2 linked regions of the Symmachiella dynata genome follow. The protein of the gene in region 1 interacts with the protein of each later gene in a pairwise test. Links are inferred from orthologs where the notes say so. Each region holds a gene or a part of one and is shown on either strand. Other genes may lie near its edges.

Region 1 (10,180 bases):
TGGTCGGTCCCCACGACCTGCAGGAACCAGCCGGCCAATGGGATCAACACAGCCAATGCTATCCAAAACCAATCGCCGCCACGAATCCGCCGCCGTACTGCGGAGGCAGCGGACAAACGGCCGGACGAGTTGGCGGGGGCAATCGGCATGTGGAAGCCGCAAACAACAAATAGGGACGAAGGGGATTCGATCACTCATCTGTCGACGTCGACATTCGGCGTCTGGCCCACAGTAAATGGTGGATGCAAAAATCGGGAATAGTCCGGCGCAATTGCACATTGGAGAGTCGGGGCGTATTTTCTATAGTATGCGGACCGAAACGGCCTCGCAATCGAGTTGATCGACCTAGTTCACATTGCCGGTGACATCGTGCATGCCGCCGGCGGATCGGAACGGATAACCAAGGGGAGCCAGATGACAGACAGTGGCCCAATTTTACAGATCTACAGTACCGGACCGATGACGGTCTTGGGGTTTGGTGGGCGTGAAATTCTCGATCAATTGGATATTGGCGCGTGCCGCAGCGAAATCATTGCGCTGGTGAAAGAGCACAGTACGGAAAAACTGGCGTTTGACCTGACAGGTGTCAAACTGGTCCCCAGCGGCATGTTGGGGCTGTTGGCTTCCCTCAGACAACTGAATGTGGAAGTCCACGTCTGCAATCCCAGCGACGATGTGCGCGAGGTCTTAGAAGTCACCAAGCTGGATCAGATCTTGCAGGTCTATGATGTCGAGATCGAGAAGGGCGAGCAGTGAAGCACGCTTTGGTTGCTCATCACGACAGACACGCTTGAACGGAGGAGGTCCCTTTAAAGCCGCAGCAACGACATGCTCACCCGCAAGAGTCTTTGGTCCAGCATGATGGCATTGGGATCATTCAATTCAAACACTACGCAAATGAATTCCAGCCCCTTAGCATAGGCGATCTCGTAGGATTCACCGATGATGACCGAGGGGACGGTGATCTTTGAGAATTGAAACTCCGATTTTGAAAGTCGTGCCTTAATTCCCCCGGCAATGATGTTCGTCAGTTCGCCAAATCCATCGATGATTTGGGCAGAGAGCGTAGAAAAATCATCTTGCAGCAATCCGCCGACGACCTTCATTGCTAGCGTCTCGGAGGAGTTCACCGTCACAAATCCGGAAGCACTCCCATGCACGCCGATCAGACCGGTGATCGTCCCATTGCCCGGGATCGGCACCGACGAAGTTCCCACGCATGAAGCGACCAAACCGCCCATTGACAGTGCGTCTTCCACGCTGGTAGAAATGGCACGAAATAGCTTTTCGTTCACTGGCAGGGTGGCTGTCGGATTGTCACTGGCTATTGCCGCTACCATGTCGTCTCCTCTGAAGTCTGCAGACGCCAAGAATTACATCACAGGCTTTCTTATCGACCCTGGGGTTGGCGAATGTGCGAACCAATCTCAAAACGAACGGTAATGGTTGGCAATTCCCAGCGAGCGACCGTTTGAGTGGCTCAAGTCATGTGTTATTCGTAACATTTCAAACCGTCAGAAACGTCAAGGCTTTGCTTGCCGGGAGAGTTTGATCGGGACCAGTGTGAATTACCCTACAGATATAACACTCCCAATCCTTTAATTGTGTGATATCGATCCTTATTGCCATGTTCTGTCCTTAACGAAGAATCGTTCGCCTTATGAAATCGTCGGCGATCCGCATTGGCGTTTTGGTTGTGCTCGCCGTCGTCGTCATTGCAGCGATTGCGATTCTGCCCACCAAAGAGTACTTGCTGCAATTTGTCGAAGCGGTCCAGCGGATGGGGTCCACCGGCCCGGTGGTCTTGGCAGCCGTCTATGTGGTGGCGACGGTTTTATTTGTCCCGGGATCGATCCTGACCTTAGGGGCCGGCTTTCTTTGGGGAGTGCCGATCGGCATTGTCACGATTTCGGTGGGCAGTACGCTCGGCGCAGCAGCAGCGTTTGGGTTGGGACGTACATTGTTACGTGACGTGATTGCCGCCAAGGTTGCTAAGAATGAAAAGTTTCGCTTGATCGATGCCGCTGTCGGTGAACAGGGATTCAAAATCGTGCTGTTGACGCGGCTTTCGCCGGTGTTCCCTTTCAATCTGCTCAACTACTCTTTCGGCCTCACGCGCGTTTCATTCCGCGATTATATCCTCGCCTCCTGGATCGGCATGCTGCCCGGTACGGCGATGTATGTGTACATCGGATCGGCTTTGAAAAGCTTGGCGGATCTTTCTACGGGAAATTATGACGGTGGCTTGGGGCAAAAACTGCTGTTTGGATTCGGTCTGGTCATGACCGTTGTCGCTACGGTTTTCATCACCCGCATCGCACAAAAATCGTTGCGAGACGCACTGCCGCCCAGCGCACCCACTGAAAACCACGAAGCCCAGCACAGCTCCGACCAATCACCCCCTGACGGAGACTCACCCGTTGTCTGATCCGATTGAAGTCCTCCCAGCCGATCCCTACAACGCCGAGCTCGTCGCGAACGTGCACCCGTCGGACTGGGAAAATCCGCAACCGCAACCACGGTATCATCTCGTGATCATCGGAGCTGGCACCGCTGGACTGGTCGCAGCCATCGGTGCCGCCGGATTGGGTGCCAAGGTGGCGCTGGTGGAACGGCATCTGATGGGTGGCGATTGTCTCAACGTAGGCTGCGTCCCCTCCAAAGCGCTGATCCGTTCCTCGCGCATTGCTGCTCAAATCCGCCATGCAGCTGAGTTCGGCGTGAATGTCGCCGGCGAAGTCACTGTCGACTTCGCCACCGTAATGCAGCGCATGCGGCGGTTGCGGGCCGAGATCAGTCCGCACGACTCGGCGGCGAGATTTCGCGACAACGGCGTCGATGTCTTTCTCGGCCAGGGAACTTTTACCAGCGGCGATAAGATCGAGGTGGATGGACAAACGTTGAAATTCAAGAAAGCCGTGATCGCCACCGGCGGGCGGGCAGCAACGCCCCCGATCCCCGGACTCGACGAGGTGGCCTATCTCACCAATGAAACTCTGTTTTCCTTAACCGAGCTTCCCCGCCGACTGGCCGTCATCGGCGGCGGTCCGATCGGCTGCGAAATGGCGCAAGCCTTTGCCCGCTTCGGCTCGCAGGTGACCTTACTCCAATCCGCCCCGCACGTCTTGCACCGAGAAGATGCCGCCGCAGCAGCCATCGTTCAACAGGCCTTGATCGCCGATGGCGTAGACCTCCACGTCAATTGTGACATTGATTCCGTCCGCGACGACGGTACTGAAAAATCAATCACCTTCACCGCAGGTGGAACATCACGGCAGATCGAATGCGAGGCCATTCTGGTCAGTGCCGGTCGGGAACCGAACGTCGAAGGGCTTGGCCTGGAAGCTGCCGGGGTTGAATACGACAAAAAAACCGGCGTGGTCGTCGATGACCATCTCCGCACAACGAATCGCAATGTCTTCGCAGCCGGCGACATCTGCTTTCCCTACAAATTCACGCACACCGCCGATGCCATGGCCCGCATCGTCATCCAGAACGCGCTGTTCAAAGGCCGGGCGAAAACGTCGTCGCTCAACATCCCGTGGTGTACATTCACCGACCCAGAGATCGCCCACGTCGGGCTCTCCGACCACCAAGCCCGTCAACAAGGTATCAAGGTCGAAACATTCACGCAGGAACTGTCCGGCGTCGACCGGGCGATTTTAGATGGCGAAACGGATGGCTTTATTAAGATTCACTTGCGGCGCGGCACCGACAAAATCATCGGCGCCACCATTGTCGCCTCCCATGCGGGAGAGATGATCTCACAAATCACGACAGCAATGACCGGCAACGTGGGCCTTGCAAAGATCGCCAAAACGATCCACCCCTACCCCACCCAAGCCGAAGCCATCAAACGCACCGCCGACGCCTACAACCGCACCCGGCTCACACCGTTGGTGAAAAAGCTGTTCGAGAAATGGCTCTCCTGGACGCTGTGAACTAAAGCTAGCCCGACACGTCCAACAATTCCCGCACGCGGTCCAAGATCTCGGCTGCTTCTGCCATGCGGCCGGGGCCGACTTGGCCGCAGCTGAGCCAGCCGCTACCTGGTTCGATGAACAGCACGCCATCTTCGCGCAGTTGTGCGATGTTGCGCTGCACAGATGGCTTTTGCCACATTTCGCTATTCATCGCCGGCGCCATCAGGATTGGGCCGGTATGCGTCAGTGCAATGGTGGAGAGCAAATCGTCGGCGAGACCGTGTGCGAATTTTGCCAGACAATTTGCCGAGGCGGGAGCCACGACCAGCAAATCCGCACGGCGGACCAAGCCAATGTGCTCCCCGATATGGTGTTCTTGGGGCTGAAAGAGTTGCCGATGCACCGGGCGGCCGGTCAGGGCTTCAAACGTCGTCGCGCCGATGAATTTCTCGGCGGACGTCGTCATGACCACCGAAACCCCCGCGCCGGCTTGAACCAACCGGCTGCAGAGTTCGGCCGTCTTATAGGCAGCGATGCCGCCTGTCACGCCCAATAATACTTCGCGGTCATTCATGGATCGTTCTCAATCTGGCCGGGGCGGCGGGATCACCCTGCCATTCCCAGTCATTGAATACAAAACCTATCCACCGAGCATGATGCGTGACTGAAATATGTCCTAGAGATCTTCCAGGCTGGGACCGGCATCGTCACCGTCGGCATCCGGACCTTCGTCGGCGGCAATCGCCAAGTTGCCTGTGTTGTCGAGGTAGATTTTATCTTCCATGATTTCGCGAATCACGATTTCCATGGCGTCCTTGGATTGAATTTCCACCAAGGGCCGGGAACCGCGGTTGAGCGCCACCATTCGCTTTTGAATCAATGTGGACAGTTTAAAACGGCCGCCCACTTTATTGACAATCTGTTCTTCCATCAGTTCATCGTACAATGTCTTAACCCTCCGCACTTGCAAGTATGTGACAGATCTCGGAGACCGCTCGGTCCAAGTCGTCGTTGACTACGATATGTTTGTATTCTTTAGACAGTTTCAATTCTCGACGAGCCGTTTCCAGTCGCTGCTGGATCGCATCCTCCGACTCCGTCCCGCGGTTGCGCAAGCGTTGTTCATAGTCCCCTTCCGAGGCGGTTGTTAAAAACACCGACACGGCGTCAGGATATTCCTTGATGATCGACAACGCGCCTTGGACGTCGATTTCTAAGAAGGCCCATGCCCCGGCTTGTTGGGCGCGAGTCAGTTCGCTACGCAGTGTGCCGTACCAGTTACCGTTGCCGTGCACTTCCTCGCATTCGATGAATTCTCCGGCTTGGCGTTTTTGCTCAAACTCCTCTGGCGACAAAAAGTAGTAATCCCGCCCGTTGACCTCACCCGCGCGCGGTGGTCGTGTTGTGGCTGAGACCACCTTGACCAACTGCACCGGCGCCACGTTCACCAGACGGTCCACAATCGTCGACTTTCCGCTTCCACTTGGTCCGGAAAGCACTAAGACGCGAATATCAACAAAAGAGCGAGTTTCCGGTGCGGTCACGGTGCAAGCTGAGTTCGACAAAATGGATTAAGGGGTAATTGTGTGAATTCAATTCCCGTTTCGACACGGCAGTTTACCGGTCGGCCGGGGCGGGCCTATTCTATATTCTGCAACATTTCCCGCATTTTTTCGATGGCGGCCTTCATTTCCACCACGCTGTGGGCAATTTGCACGTCGTTGGCCTTGGAACCGATCGTGTTGATCTCGCGAAACATCTCTTGGCTGAGAAACTCCAGCTTCCGCCCGGACGACGACTTCTCGTTCAGAAACGCAGCCAATTGATCCAGGTGGCACTCCAGACGCGCGATTTCTTCGTTAATGTCGGCGCGGTCGGAAAAGATGCTGACGTCGCGAATCAGGTTGGATTCGTCGACCTTGGCATCCGTTTCGGCCAATGTCTTTCTTACGCGGTCTAGGATTTTCTCGCGGTATTCACTGACCACCAACGGGGCGCGTTCTCGTGTTTTTTGTAACTGTGTGGCAATAATCTCTTTTTGCAGGAGCAGATCCTCACGCATGGACCGGCCTTCTTCTTCGCGAAACAGTTGGAGGTTCTTGAGTGCTCCGTGTAGGCAGTCTTGAATGATTTTCCAGTCGGCGTCGATGTCGATGTTGCGTTTACTGTCATCGATCACAGCATTGGGCAGGGCCAACAAATCAGTAAGCGGCCCGACCGCCACGTCACCCATTTTTGCTGCGAGTCCTTGCAACTGCTCACTGAGAGTCTGCAGCGCCATTTCATTGAGCCGCACATCGGCAGCTGTGGCAACCCGTTCCACGCGGACCGCGACCATCACCGTTCCCCGCGAGATATACTCGCGCGCGATCTTCTCGATTTCGCCTTCGAAAGCACCGTACACATCGGCGCATTTGATAGACAATTTGAGGTAGCGATTGTTGACGGTACGTACTTCGACGGACACGCTCATGCGGTCGTCTTGGTGGCGCGTTTCGCCAAACCCGGTCATACTCAACAGCACGTCGATTACGCCTTGTTGCTTATATCAATGGCCATTCGCCGATTGCGGCGTAACTGTGGGGGTCCGTCCCGAAACTATTCCTGCTTTTCGGGAGTGCCGCTCTTCGTCTCAGAGGGGGGAGTTGCCGGTTGCGTTTCTTCTTCGAGTGAACCCAGGTCCAACTCACCGGCCGCTTCATCGCCGTCGGCTTTGGGAGTGGCGTCCTGACCTTCCGCATCCCCTTTGTCCTCACCGGCACTCACACCGGCAGTCGGATTATTGCCGAGGGTTCCACCTTCGTACAAGCTGTTCGGCTTGACCACAAAGATCGAGACGCAAGCCAACACGACCCAAAACACGGCGAGTCCCACCGTGATTCGTGTGAACACGTCGCCCGCTTTGGTCCCGAAGGCGCTTTGCCCCCCGGCTCCGCCCAAGGCACCTGCCAGCCCGCCGCCACGACCTCGTTGCAGCAGGATAATAAACATCAACAACAGACCGGTGATGGTCAGCAAAACTAAAATGAAAGTTCCCATGACTTCCTTTCAACGCCGCCGCGGATCGGCGTCAGCAAATTAAATGGACGTGCCCCGTGGCGTTGGTCCCGGTGGTCGTGAATAGGTCAAATGCAATTTAAGACGTGGCAACTTGCCGCGCCGCTTCGATGATCGGCACGAATAAATCCGTTTTCAGACTCGCGCCGCCGACCAGAACACCGTCGATATTCGGCTGCGACATCAATTCCGCAGCGTTGTCCGGTTTGACACTGCCGCCGTAGAGGATCCGCGTGGCCTCGGCGACCTCTGAATTGTAACGACCCGCCAGCCAATTGCGAACATGAGCATGGGCGGATTCCGCTTGTTCTTTGGAAGCCGTCACGCCGGTGCCGATGGCCCACACCGGTTCGTAGGCCACTGCGACCTGCGCCATATCCGCGTCGCTGACTCCCTCCAGCGATCCGGCCAATTGTGCGTCGACGACCGCTTCGGTTTGATTGGCTTCGCGATCGCTCAACAATTCCCCCACGCAGAGCATCACTTTCAGCCCCGCTTTGAGTGCTGCGGCGACCTTTTTATTGATCAGTTCATCGGTTTCGCCAATCACGTGACGCCGTTCGCTGTGCCCCAAAATCACCCAGCCGCACCCGACGTCAACGAGCATGTCGGCCGAAACTTCGCCCGTGAATGCCCCTTCAGGTTCGTGATAAACATCCTGTGCGCCCAATTGCACACCACTGCCATCAACGGCCCCGCCCACGGCCCGTAGATACGGGTAAGGGGGACAAACCAACGCGTCAATCGCTGACTCATCCGCCGGAACAGCCGCTGCGACCCCCTCAGCGAGTTGCTTTGCGGAGGCTCCCAGCAGGTTCATTTTCCAGTTCCCGGCAACAAATAGCCGCCTCATAACACCATATCCTTCAAATTAGCTCTCTAAGAATTTGCCGCCAGTCTGCACATTGAGCAACTGCGGCACAAATTGTATGTTCAACGGTCCCCCCACCGGCGGTCGATTGCCATAAGGCACTGCAGCGACGCAAATGCGGACCTTCGCCATCGGGAGACGACTCTGATCGGGAGGGAGGGAGCGCCCCGTCGCGATTCTCGTAACCACGCGGGGAAACGTCAAGGCGGACGCAGCCCAGAAAATCCCCGTAGTTTGCCAAGAACAGTCAGGACCGTTGCACAAAACCAACTGTTCCGTGCACAACGCAGCGATCTATCGAGGGAAAGTGGTTATTCAATCGACGGACTGCGGGGATACGAACCTAGCACTTCGATCCGCACCGCACGCCGTTCCAGTTCTGACAACGCACGTTTGACCCGGGCCTCTTTGGCATGTCCTTCAAAGTCCAAGAAGAACAAATAACCACCTTCCGGCCCCTTGAGCGGAAACGACTCGATCCAGGTGAGATTGACCTTGTTTCGCTTGAAGATCGCCAATGTGTCGGCCAATGAGCCTGGTTTGTGCGAAATTTGCAGCAGAATCGCGGTCTTATCGTCGCCCGACGCCTTGTTCACGTGATCACCGATCACAGCGAAGCGGGTGACGTTGTTCTTGTTGTCTTGAATGTCCTCGGCCACGATCTGCAGGTCATATTCAGTCGAGGCCTGCCAACTGGCGATGGCTCCCACACCCTGCTTGTCTCGCGCCAATTGAGCGGCGGTTGACGTGCTAGTGACCTCAATCAACCGCGCTTGCGGCATATTGCGGCTGAGCCAATCACGACATTGCGACAGTGCCTGCGGTTTGCTGTAGATTTCCGTGATTTCACCCCGGGGACAGCGTGACATCAGGTTGTGATGGATGCTGATTTGGACTTCGGCGCAGATCTTTAACGGCAACCGCGTGAACATGTCCAAAGTGTCGACCACACGTCCATCGGTACTGTTTTCGATGGGAACGATGCCAAAATCGGCCAGTCCACGATTCACTTCCTCGAACACCGTGGCGATACTATTGACCGGAATGAAATCGGCAGTCTTGCCAAAACGTTCGATGGCGGCGAGATGCGTAAAGCTAAAAGCGGGACCCAAGTAAGCGATCCGCTGGGTCTTGACTAAGCTTTTCCCACCGTTGATGATTTCCCGAAAGACGCTGCGGACCGCTTGGATTGGCAGCGGACCTTTGTGGGCGTTTTGAACTTGTTGCCACATTTCATCGTCAATAGCGGGATTGAACGTGGCTTGTTGGGGGTTGGGCAACTTATTGAGCGACTTGGCCGTGAGCTCCGCGCGCTTGTTGATCAGCTTGAGGATTTCGCGGTCCAACTTTTTCAACTGGACGTCAATCGTTCCGCCGCCGCGTTTTGCAGGTGCCTTCCGGGTGGCTGGCGCTGCCGCGGGTTTCTTGCGTTTCGCGGACGCAGCTTTCGCCGCTGGCCGTTTGGCAGCTGGGCGCTTGGTTGCGGTCTGTTTTTTCGCAGGTCTTTTAGCTTTTGCCATGCGAGCCTTTCGGGCGGAGTCTAACGCCCCTGGTCAGAGGGTGCCGGCCGCCCGTCAAGACTGCGGGCGTAAGTCATTATTGTGAATACTGTTGCGTCTGTTCGCTCGTCTTGAGTCGTGAATGCCGTCCTGGTAGCCGTCCTACTAAGTGGGGGGAGCGATGCACGGCTCTCACCGAACGTTGCTCAAGTCTCCATGCGAATGCGTACGGGGAATACGTTGCGCCCCGTTTTTGCCGGATTTTTACCCAAAATTCGCAAGTCGTTGTTGTACTTCTCGGTGCGCCAAGTGTCAAGTTGCGAGAGACACCAACAGGGCTGACTACTTCAGGCACTGCAGTACACATCCCCTAAACCATCAAGTCTAACAAATGCAAGATTCAACGACCCGAGAATCCGCTTCGATGGCATGCATTACAGTTACCTACTGCCTACAAATGGGTTACGTAAATTTAATCCGCGCGGCAGAGGTCTGTTACCGAGTTTTTGCTGCGGGAGCGCATTGTCTGCGGCGTGTCAAATTGGCAGTTGCCGGGAAAGTGTCGAAACCGTCGAGATGGTGCCAATATGGCAGCCCCGTCGTGGCGGCGCAAGAAAACCGGGTTGATTGTTGGTTCGTAACACTTTTGCTAAAAACGGGTTGTGGTTTTCCTCAAAACATCGCACCGCTTGGCGCACACTTTGCTATTAGTATCAGCAACAAGTACAAGCGTCGATTTGACTATCAGCCGGACAATTTCTGAGACGGTAACGTGGTCGTGAACCGACGCTCACTAAACTGATCATTCTCAGACTTTGATTCACGACAGA
Region 2 (10,330 bases), 3.7 Mb from region 1 along the record:
TCCAGCCGTAGTCCTTCGCGCGGCGGATCGTCTGGCCGCAGTATTACCTCACGCGGTCGATCTGGTGGTAGCACCGCCCGCAGCGGCGGATCCAGTCGCGGTCGCGCCGCAATCAATCCGCGTGGAGCCGGAGTCGGCGGTAGTCGCCGTAGTGGTTCCTCATCACGCGGCTCAATCACAATGCGCCCTGGGAGTCGTGGCAATATCAATTCCGGTGGTCGTGGTGGAGTCCGCGGTGGCGGGACAGCTCCCGGCGGTAGACGTTCGATCGCAGGTCCAGGTGGCAGTCGCGGTGGTCGCGGTAACGCAGGCTCCGGTGGTGGACGCGGGAACGCAGGCTCCGGTGGTGGACGCGGGAATGCAGGTCCAGGCGGCGGTCGCGGTGGGCGTGGAAATCAATTTGCAGGCAGCGGAAGACGTGGTGGGCCAGGCGGCAATTCGTCCTATTACCGTGGTGGAAATCGCTCCGGAAATCGCGGCGGCTACGACCGTGGCCGCGGTGGTTACGGCCGTTACGGCAAGGGGGGATACGGCCGAGGTGGTTATGGCTGGCGTGGATATGGATACGGTCGACGTGGCTACGGTCGTTATGGCTACGGCCGCAGAGGCTATTACGGATACTATGGCAATTGGCTGTTTGGTTTTTGGGGACTCCCCTGGTACTCCAACGGTTATGGCTATGGAGGCGGGTATGGCTATGGCTATCCCTACTACTCCGCTTATACCGATTGGGGCTACCCCTCCTATTATTCGAACCCGTATTACGTAGCCGTCGATAATTCCGTCGTCGACTACTCACAACTCCTCGCCGAACCGGCCGAAGAATCGGCGTCGGATGTCGGCCTGCAATACTTTGACGATGCCCGCGCCGCCTTCAAACAAGGCGACTACACCCGGGCAATGCAATTGGTCGACAGCGCGCTGGTGACCATGCCGTTGGACAGCGTGTTGCACGAATTCCGCGCGCTGATTCTGTTCGCGCAAGGCAACTATGAGGAAGCGGCATCGGTCCTGCATCCCGTCTTGTCTGCCGGCCCCGGTTGGAACTGGTCGACATTGTTGGGCCTGTACCCCAATGTCGACGTCTATACGCAACAACTGCGCGCCTTGGAGAAGTACCGCAACGATCACAAGCAATCGGCACTCGTCCGATTCTTGTTGGGGTACCAGTATTTGACTTGTGGTCACAACACGGCAGCTGCCGACGAATTTGCCAAGGCGGTCGCACTCCAACCCGATGACCAACTGTCGCGCAACTTGTATAAACAACTCACGGGCGAGGACCTACCAGCTGTGACAAAGGAACCAGCGCCCGTCACCAACGACGACGAGCCGGGTGAATTCACCAAGCCAATCGTCGTTCCTCCTCAGCAAACGGAGTCCCAGGAACCGGAAGCCCAGGAACCGGAAGCCCGGGAACCAGAAGCGGAGGAACCGGAAGTCAAACAACCTCCCACCCCTCCGGCGGCCGAGGACTTCAAACCGCAGCCGCCAACTTCGGAAGATCAACCTTCCGACAAACAGCCGATGTTAGAAGCGCCCTCCAAGACGCCATCCGACACCCCGCCGCAAGCACCACCGTCGGACGACGCCCAACCCGGTGCCTCTCAACCGGACGCAACTGCGGAGCCGAAACCGGAACAACCGGCGACCGATACGCCCGACGAACCGACACCGGCGGCCACGGAGGATCAACCCGATCCGGCGACACCACAAGCCGCTCCCAAAGCGGATTTGAAGAAATATGTGGGCACCTGGAAGTCGGTCAGCGAAGACAATATGAAGTTTGAGTTAACGTTGACTGCTGAGGGAACCTTTACTTGGGTTTATACAGCCAAGGGAGAAACCCATAAATTCAGTGGTGAATACGTGATCGGCAACGGATTACTAACGCTGGCACGGCCTGACCACAACGCCTTGGTCGGACGACTCAAATGGGTCGACGACAAGAGTTTCAACTTCAAAATCGTAGGTGGCGGTGATGAAGATTCTGGATTGACGTTCAAAAAATAACGCGACTGGACTTCCATTTCTCAGCCATCTTTAGAGAATTCAGGCGCGGAAACGCTTAGGCATTTCCGCGCCTTTTTTGATATCTCCAGAACCGATTTTTCTCATGCAGGAAAATCTCCGCATCTGCCTGTTGCAGCTTCGCGCACTAGCGGCGATAATCAAAGTCGCTATCGAAATTGTCCCACTCCCCGGCGTCGCTCGCGCACGAGAGAAAGCTACATCGACATGAACAGCCGCATGCCACTCCTTGCTCAACTGACACTCGTCGTCACCTTGTTCATGGCCGCGCCCACGAACCTAACCGCCGGCGATTGGCCGATGTTTCGTTACGATGCCGGACGCACCGCCTCATCGCCACACGAACTGCCGACCGACCTGCAGTTGCAATGGGTCCGAGAGTACTCGCCTCGCATCACAGTCTGGGACGATCCACTCAATCAAGACCTGATGAAATACGATCGGGTATTTGAACCGATCGTTCTGGGGGACACACTCTACATCGGATTCAACGACAGCGACAAAGTCGTCGCGCTCGACACCAAAACCGGTGCGGAAAAATGGCGAGTCTATGTCGACGGCCCGGTGCGATTTCCTCCAGCAGCGGAAGATGGCAAAGTCTATTTTGTCAGCGACGATGGATTTTTGTATTGCGTAAGTGCCGAGACCGGCGAAGAAATCTGGAAATTCCGCGGCGGCCCCTCCGATCGCCGCATCCTGGGCAATGAACGATTGATCTCCACGTGGCCCGCACGCGGCGCTCCGGTGCTTCGCGAAGGGACAGTCTATTTCGCTGCCAGCATTTGGCCCTTCATGGGAACATTCATCTACGCCCTCGATGCCGAAACCGGCCAGATCCAATGGGTCAATGACGGCACCGGCGCGGATTACCTACAACAACCTCACAACTATCCCGCGTTTGCCGGCGTCGCTCCCCAAGGCTGCTTGGTAGCCACCGAGGACAAGTTGATCATCCCCGGCGGACGCTCGATCCCCGCCGTGTTCGACCGGGAGACCGGCCGTTTTGAATACTTCCATCTTGCCAAATACGGCAAGTCCGGAGGGTCCTGGGCATTCGCCAACGACGATATCTTTTTCGGCCACGAACGCGATGACGAATACTCCCGCTTCGATATCAAAACCGGAAACTCCCTGGGACGCAGCAAAGGCAAACAACCCGTTGTTTCCGACGATGGCTATTATTATTGCGGCGACTCCATCATCAAACGCACGCTCGATGCTCCCGGCAATGCCGCCTGGGAACTCGAAGCCGATGCCAACAACGACATGATCCGCGCCGGCGATCGGCTGTACGCCGCCGGCAAAGATGGCATCACCATCATTCAACTCCCCAAAAACGGCGAGCCTCAACAAATCGTCGGCCGCATCCCGGTCGAGGGCGATGTCAAACGACTCATCGCCGCCGACGACCGCCTATTCGCAGTCACGCTCGACGGCAAGATCATGGCATTCGGTGCCGACGAGGTCGCCCAGCCAGTCGTTATTGCTGATAAGCCGACTGAGAACAAACTGGATGAGCAAACCGAAGAATTCGTCAAAGAAACCCTGCATGCTACCGACGATCCCAGTGGGTATGCGGTCATGTACGGCGTGCAGGATGACGATACGCTCGAAGCATTTGCGCGGCAAACAGACTTTAACATTGTCGGTGTCAGCCCCGATGCCGAAGTCGTCGAAAAACTACGACGACGGTTGGATGATGCCGGACTTTACGGTAGTCGTATCGCCTTGCACGTCGGCGAGGTCGACAGCTTCGATGTGCCCCCTTACTTCTCATCATTCACCACCGGCATTCGTGTCGACGATCCAGAAACACTCAAAACGGTTTTTGAAAGCCTGCGTCCCTACGGGGGCCGAGCGTTGTTCGTGGGTGAATCCGAAGCGAACAAAAAGTTGATCGAGCAGGCCGGTTTAGAAGGCGTACACCATGGACGGATGGGAGACATCAGCATTGTCACCCGTAAAGGGGCACTCCCCGGTGCGGGCGATTGGACACACCAATACGGCAATATCCGCAACACGATCAAATCCGACGACAAGCTCGTCAAACTGCCTTTGGGGATTTTGTGGTTCGGCGGCAGTTCCAACATGGACGTCCTCCCCCGTCACGGACACGGCCCCCCGGAACAGATCATCGGTGGACGGCTCTACATCCAAGGCATGGACAGCTTAAGCGCCCGTGACGTTTACACTGGCCGCGTGATCTGGAAAACCCTGCTCAAAAACCTCGGCACCTACGGTACGTTTTTTGACCAGACCTACAAAAACACACCGCTGAGCACTGAATACAATCAAGTCCACATTCCCGGTTCCAATGCGCGAGGCACGAACTTTATCGCGACTGAGGACAAAATCTACATCATCGAAGGGAAATTTATCCGAGTGTTGGATGCCCGCGATGGATCAACCGTCTCTTCCATTCCGCTTCCCAAAAATGCAGATGGCGAGTCGGCGGAAAGCTGGGGTTATTTGGGAGTCGACGGAGATGCACTCATCGCCGGAGCCGGCTTTGCCGACTTCTCCAAGAAGCTCAATATGCCGCACGACCAAAGTGACAAACGTCGCAGCAAGTGGCGGTTCACCGATTACGATAAATCGGCCAGCGCTGCTCTGGTGGTCATGGATCGGCAAACCGGAAAAATTCGCTGGCAAGCCAACGCCCAACACGGATTTTTGCACAACGCCATCACAGCCATGGACGGTGTCTTGTATTGCTTAGACAAATTGCCCCCCAACTTGGAAGAGAAACTCCGCCGCCGCGGACAAGCCAAGCCCGAAACCTACAAGTTGACCGCCTACGACCTGCAAACGGGCGAACCGCTGTGGCAGACCAACGAAAATGTCTTCGGCACCTGGCTGAGTTGCTCCCAGGAGCACGGTCTCATGTTGCAATCAACCCGCCCCTCAAATGACACAGTCCGCTCCGAAGATGGATCGAGAATGATCGCCTACAAGGCGAAAACTGGTGAGGTCGTCTGGGACAAGCCGCTGAAATATTCCACTCCACCGATCCTGCATGGCGAGGACATTATCGCCGGCGGAAAAATGTATAGTCTACTCACCGGCGATGTCCGGTATCGTACGGACCCCATCACCGGTCAAAAAGCGGAATGGACGTTCTCCTCGACCAAGGGGTGCAACTACCCCATCGCCAGCGAGAATTTGATCACCTTCCGCTCTTCGGCGGCTGCGTTTTTTGATCTCACCACCGATGGCGGGACGGGACACTTCGGCGGATTCAAATCGGGCTGCACGTCCAACTTGATCGCCGCCGGTGGTTTGCTCAACGCTCCCGATTACACCCGCACCTGCCGCTGTTCCTTCCAAAACCAAACCTCCCTGGCGATGGTGCACATGCCGGGGCTGGAAATCTGGACGCACAATGACTTCGCCTATGATGGCAACCGTGTTAAACAAGTCGGTATTAATTTCGGAGCGCCGGGCGATCGTCGCGCTGATAACGACACGCTGTGGATGGAGTTCCCCAGTGTGGGCGGCCCCTCTCCGAATATCGATGTCAGCGTCAACGGAGACATCCAGTATTTCCGACACCACGCATCGCGAATCGACGGTGAGCAACCCTGGGTTGCCGCTTCGGGAGTTACCGGTGCGCAAGACATTGTGATCCATCTCACGCCAAAACAGGATGAGCAAGGCGGACTGCAAGTCCCAGTCAAACAGGACAGCGACGATGCTGAAGAAGCCTCGAACGGTGACGTCTCGCTGGGAAGCAGCGACCTGGAATTGGTTGAAGATAGCAGCAGCCAAACAGTTGGGATTCGTTTCCAGAAGGTCCCCATCCCCCGCGGCACCAAAATTAAGTCCGCTTACATTCAATTCAAGGTCGATGAGCCTTCCAGCGCCGCAGCCGATATGACCATCACCGCCGAAGCCACCGCCAACGCTGCGGAATTCACAACAAAACCAGACAACCTCTCCTCCCGCAAGCGAACGAAGGCCCAAGTCAATTGGAAGCCCAAACCATGGCTCAAAGAGGGAGACACCGGCCCCGATCAACGCACCGCCGATTTAACGGCCCTACTGCAGGAAATCGTCGACGGTCCTGACTGGAAACCGGGCAACGCCGTTGCCTTTCTCATCGAAGGCTCAGGCAGCCACGTCGCCAAGGCTCGCGACCGCGACAAACAGGGAGCCCCGCAGTTGGTCTTGGATCTTGGGGACAGTGCCCCTAAGAAAGAGAAAGTCGCCATCCGGCCCTACACCGTGCGACTCTTCTTCACCGAGCCCGATTCCACAATGCAACCGGGCCAGCGACAATTCGATGTCACATTACAGGACTCAACGGTTCTCAAAGACTTCGACATCACCGCCGCCGCTGAGGGCCCCCAACGTGCCGTAATACGCGAGTTCCACGGCATCCCCATCGAAGAAACCCTCACCATCGGCTTAAAGACCACCGGCCCCCACAAGGCCGTCCTATCGGGCGTGGAGGTAATCGCCGAGGATTAAAGTCGCTAGGCCGATCACCCAAACCGACTATTTAGGGGTCGCGACAGACGATTTCTACGCAGGTTTGTTCGTTGCTGAGGACCGACCGTCTGGCAACCGCCGGTCCGAAGGCTCCGAACACAACGAATGCGAGTGATCACCGGTCAGTGACCAGAATGGCCGGGATGTGCAAAACGCCGGTTTACCGGCGTTCGCCGCGCAGCGGTATTAGGCCCGCCGTTTACGGCGGGTCCATCTTCATCGATTTCGGTCAAACCCAAAAGCGCAGAAAAGAATCCTCACGCCAAGCCGCAAAGGCCGCAAAGAAAAGAACTGAGATGAACCGCCACCAATACACCGACGCGTCGTCCGGCACGGAACGCACAATGCGACGGCAAGCCGTCGGTTTGGGATGATCCAGACTCACGTCCGGAAATCCGTGTTCAATCTGTGGCTAAGAAATGAACGGCCCTGTTGGGTTACGGTTCTACCGCGCTAAGAGCTTTGCAGCTTGGCGTGAGGCTTTTTTCGTCGTGCAGCGCAAGCCCAAATTCAGTCCACTTGAAGCAGCATGTGGAATTCGTGGCTGCCGGCATTCATCACCGGCCCTGTCAGAATTTTGACCGGCGCGACGTGAGCGGAAAACCAATTCACCAGTTCCGTGATGTCCTCAGGAACGAAGACATGGAAATGGATGCTATAGTCGATTGCCCAAAGTCGGTCAGCCTCTGCAATCGCTGCGTCACCACTGGTGTGATTCACCAGGTTTGCGTAGTCGAGGTAGTGTTCGTAGTCACGATCTGCTGAGGGACGCTGGTAATCCAAGATCAGATGCGCCAGCGAGGTCCGCGTGCGATTCACATCAAAGGTCGCCCGTTTGTCCGGAATCGCGAGATAAACTTTCCCTCCCGGCTTGACCACGCGGCACCATTGCTCCAAAGAGCCCAGCGGGTTTTTCATGTGTTCGATAACATGCGAGGCAATCAGAAAATCGTAGCTGTCATCGGCCACGTTCGCCAACGTTTCCCCATCACCAATCAGGTTTGGCTCAACCAACGGCAACTCGTTGAGTTCGGGGTACTGTAGCCGCAACTCCGCTGTGGTCAGACGATCGATATAGTCGACCTGCATCCGATCATGGGTCAGCATCGGTTGGTGCAGCGCTCCGATCTCCAACCCTGTGCCGGATAGCTGGTCGGAGAAAAATTTCTGCCAGTTCCTATTCTTCGCGACACCGACTTGTTGATTTTGCGAGCGTCTCGCGAGCAGATCGGCTTTGGTCGAATGCAGGAATCGTCTTACAAAAACCGGCATTCGCGTCCACACTTCTTTTGCAACTGCATTCACCGAGTCATACTCCTTAAAGCCTTGAACGGGAGAGCCCATCCCAAATCGCCGCGTGGATTTAAGACAATCCGCGATATGCGTCAAGAGCAATCAGAACAGAGACAGCCCATTCCTCCCAGTTCAACACGTTTTGATCGAATGCAATCCCTGCCCAACTGAGGCACCCAGCAAATACCATGATCAGCATCAGCCGAGGAGGACTTTCACCGGCCTCTTCGATCTCCGATATTCCCAATAGCACAAAAAAGAATCCTCACGCCAAGCCGCCAAGGGCGCAAAGAAAAGGAACCAGGATCAACCGGCTTAGGAATGACCGCTGCTAATACACCGGCGCGTCGTCTGGCACGGAACGCACACTGCGACGGCAAGCCGTCGGTTTGGGATGATCTTGAGTCCCGACGGAAAATCTATGTTTGATCCGTGTTCAATCTGTGGCTAAGAAATGAACGGTCAGATTCGATTACGGCTCTGCTGCATTCAGCTCAAACCCGCTCCGTGCTCCACGCCTCAGCCAGTTTGATCAACACATCTGCTGCCGTTTGCATCTCGTCCAGACTCGCCCATTCCCGTGGCGAGTGCGGGTTGTGTTGGCCGGTGGAGAGGTTCGGTGTCGGCAAGCCCTGTGCGGTTAACAGTGAGCCATCCGTGCCACCGCGAATGATGCTCAGCAGCGGATCGATCCCCACCGCTTGCATCGCTTCGACCGCTTTGGCAACCGCCCGCGGCTCGGTTTTCAAACCGTCGGCCATGTTGCGATACTGCTGCGAAATCGCCACGTCGATCTTGGCTTCTGGAAATTCTTCCCGCAGCGGCTCGGCAATCTCCTCCAACAACTCCGCATACTCCGCCAATTTCGCCGTATCAAAATCCCGCAGAATAATCCGCGCCGTCGATTGCGCTACGCCCCCTTCGAAGACATACGGATGCAAAAACCCGTCGCGGTCGTCGGTCGTTTCCGGACTCAGCCAATCGGTCGGCAAGGCGGCGATAAAGCGGCTCAAAATCCGAATCGCATTGACCATCACCCCTTTGCCCTTCGAAGGATGCGTGTTCACGCCCGTCACGGTAATCACCGCTTGATCGGCCGAGAAGGTCTCGTTGTCGATCATCCCCCGCCCTTCACCGTCGAGCGTATAACCGCAGACCCCGCCCAGTTTTTCCAGGTCCAGGTTCTCCGTCCCCCGCCCGATCTCTTCGTCGCAGGTAAAACAAACCCGCACCGGCCCCCGCGGCAAGGTATTATCGCCAATCAGCCACGCCGCCGCCGTCATAATCACCGCCACCCCGGCTTTGTCGTCCGCTCCTAACAACGTCGTCCCGTCGGTTGTGATGATCGTTGAACCGATCAACTCCCGCAAAACCGGATTGTCCTCCACGCGAATTACTTGCGTCGTATCGCCCGGCAGCACGATATCGCCGCCGGAATAATTCTCGTGCACAATCGGTTTGACGTTCTCAGCCGTGAATTCGGGTGACGTGTCGACATGTGCCACCCAGACGATCATCGGAGCATCGTGATCCACAGTCGCGGGAATTGTGGCCATCACGTTGCCGAACTTGTCGCAGGAAACGTCTGCCAGCCCGATCGCCTCACATTCCTCGGCCAGCAGCCGCGACAATGTCAGTTGTTTGCTCGTGCTGGGCGAAGTGTCGCTGGTTTCATCAGCTTGCGTATCAATCCGTACATAGCGCAAGAACCGGTCGAGTAGCGTGGTCACGGGGCGTGTCTCCTTTAGCCTGTCGAATCAAGTGGACCATCACAGATCAAACACAGATTAGCGGATGTCAGAACGTAAGTCCCCAAACCGACAGCTTGCTGTCGTGCACGGCGCTCCTTGTCCAGCAAGGTGGCCGCATGATTTCCGACGTTCAACAACCTGTAAGATCGTTCAACATGGACTGTCGTAATCCGCCATCAGCGACCTACGCAACACCGCAGGACTGCCTGTCGCCGATCAACCGAACAACGGGCCACTGCTGCCGCCCGTGCCTCCCTTGAGCGGACCTTTGCGTTTGCGTTGGTACGCTTCGCCGCCGCTGGGTGAGAGATCCTCGTCCTTCGGTTTTTTCACCGGTTCCGGTTTGGCCTTGAGGGCTTTCATCGACAGGCCAATCCGCTTGCGTTCCCCATCAATGGAAACAACCTTGGCCTCCACTTCCTGCCCTTCCTTCAAGACATCCGACACCTTGTTGATGCGGCGATAGTCGATTTCGCTGATGTGAATCAACCCTTCGACGCCCTCCTCAATTTCGATAAAGGCGCCGAAATTGGTGATGTTGGTCACTTTGCCCTGCACAATCGACTCCACGGGATACCGCTGCACGCAGTCGTCCCAGGGATTTTTCTTCAACTGCTTGAGGCTCAGGCTGATTTTCTTTTTCTCGGCATCGACCGAAATCAACTGCACTTCGAGTTGTTGTCCGACTTTGAGAATGTCGCGAGGATGATTGACCCGCGTCCAACTCATCTCAGCCACGTGCAACAAGCCATCAATCCCGCCGA

What was found.
Region 2: the proteins of tpiA (region 1) and pepT interact in binary tests that used the Escherichia coli proteins (3 or more experiments, as listed by UniProt). The link is inferred for Symmachiella dynata from one-to-one orthologs.

Annotation. Positions count from the first base shown.
Region 1 is NZ_CP036276.1:5,984,694-5,994,873, forward strand. Bases 5,947-8,699 are described here. They hold tpiA (triose-phosphate isomerase), read right to left. Parts: upstream 7,834-8,699; coding sequence 7,060-7,833; downstream 5,947-7,059. Other genes in these bases: Mal52_RS22770 (YicC/YloC family endoribonuclease), read right to left, coding at 5,947-6,435; secG (preprotein translocase subunit SecG), read right to left, coding at 6,522-6,962; pheA (prephenate dehydratase), read right to left, coding at 8,163-8,699. Outside these bases: Mal52_RS22730 (DUF2752 domain-containing protein), read right to left, coding at 1-149; Mal52_RS22735 (STAS domain-containing protein), read left to right, coding at 415-756; Mal52_RS22740 (chemotaxis protein CheX), read right to left, coding at 810-1,340; Mal52_RS22745 (TVP38/TMEM64 family protein), read left to right, coding at 1,661-2,428; Mal52_RS22750 (mercuric reductase), read left to right, coding at 2,421-3,941; Mal52_RS22755 (flavoprotein), read right to left, coding at 3,949-4,497; Mal52_RS22760 (DNA-directed RNA polymerase subunit omega), read right to left, coding at 4,600-4,869; gmk (guanylate kinase), read right to left, coding at 4,874-5,467; more of Mal52_RS22770, read right to left, coding at 5,563-5,946; more of pheA, read right to left, coding at 8,700-9,371. UniProt on the Escherichia coli protein: Involved in the gluconeogenesis. Catalyzes stereospecifically the conversion of dihydroxyacetone phosphate (DHAP) to D-glyceraldehyde-3-phosphate (G3P).
Region 2 is NZ_CP036276.1:2,275,860-2,286,189, reverse strand. The notes cover bases 7,428-10,330. They hold pepT (peptidase T), read right to left. Parts: upstream 9,546-10,330; coding sequence 8,310-9,545; downstream 7,428-8,309. Other genes in these bases: Mal52_RS08765 (S1 RNA-binding domain-containing protein), read right to left, coding at 9,783-10,330; Mal52_RS08775 (methyltransferase domain-containing protein), read right to left, coding at 7,428-7,827. In the rest of the region: Mal52_RS08785 (hypothetical protein), read left to right, coding at 1-2,013; Mal52_RS08780 (outer membrane protein assembly factor BamB family protein), read left to right, coding at 2,251-6,501; more of Mal52_RS08775, read right to left, coding at 7,033-7,427. UniProt on the Escherichia coli protein: Cleaves the N-terminal amino acid of tripeptides.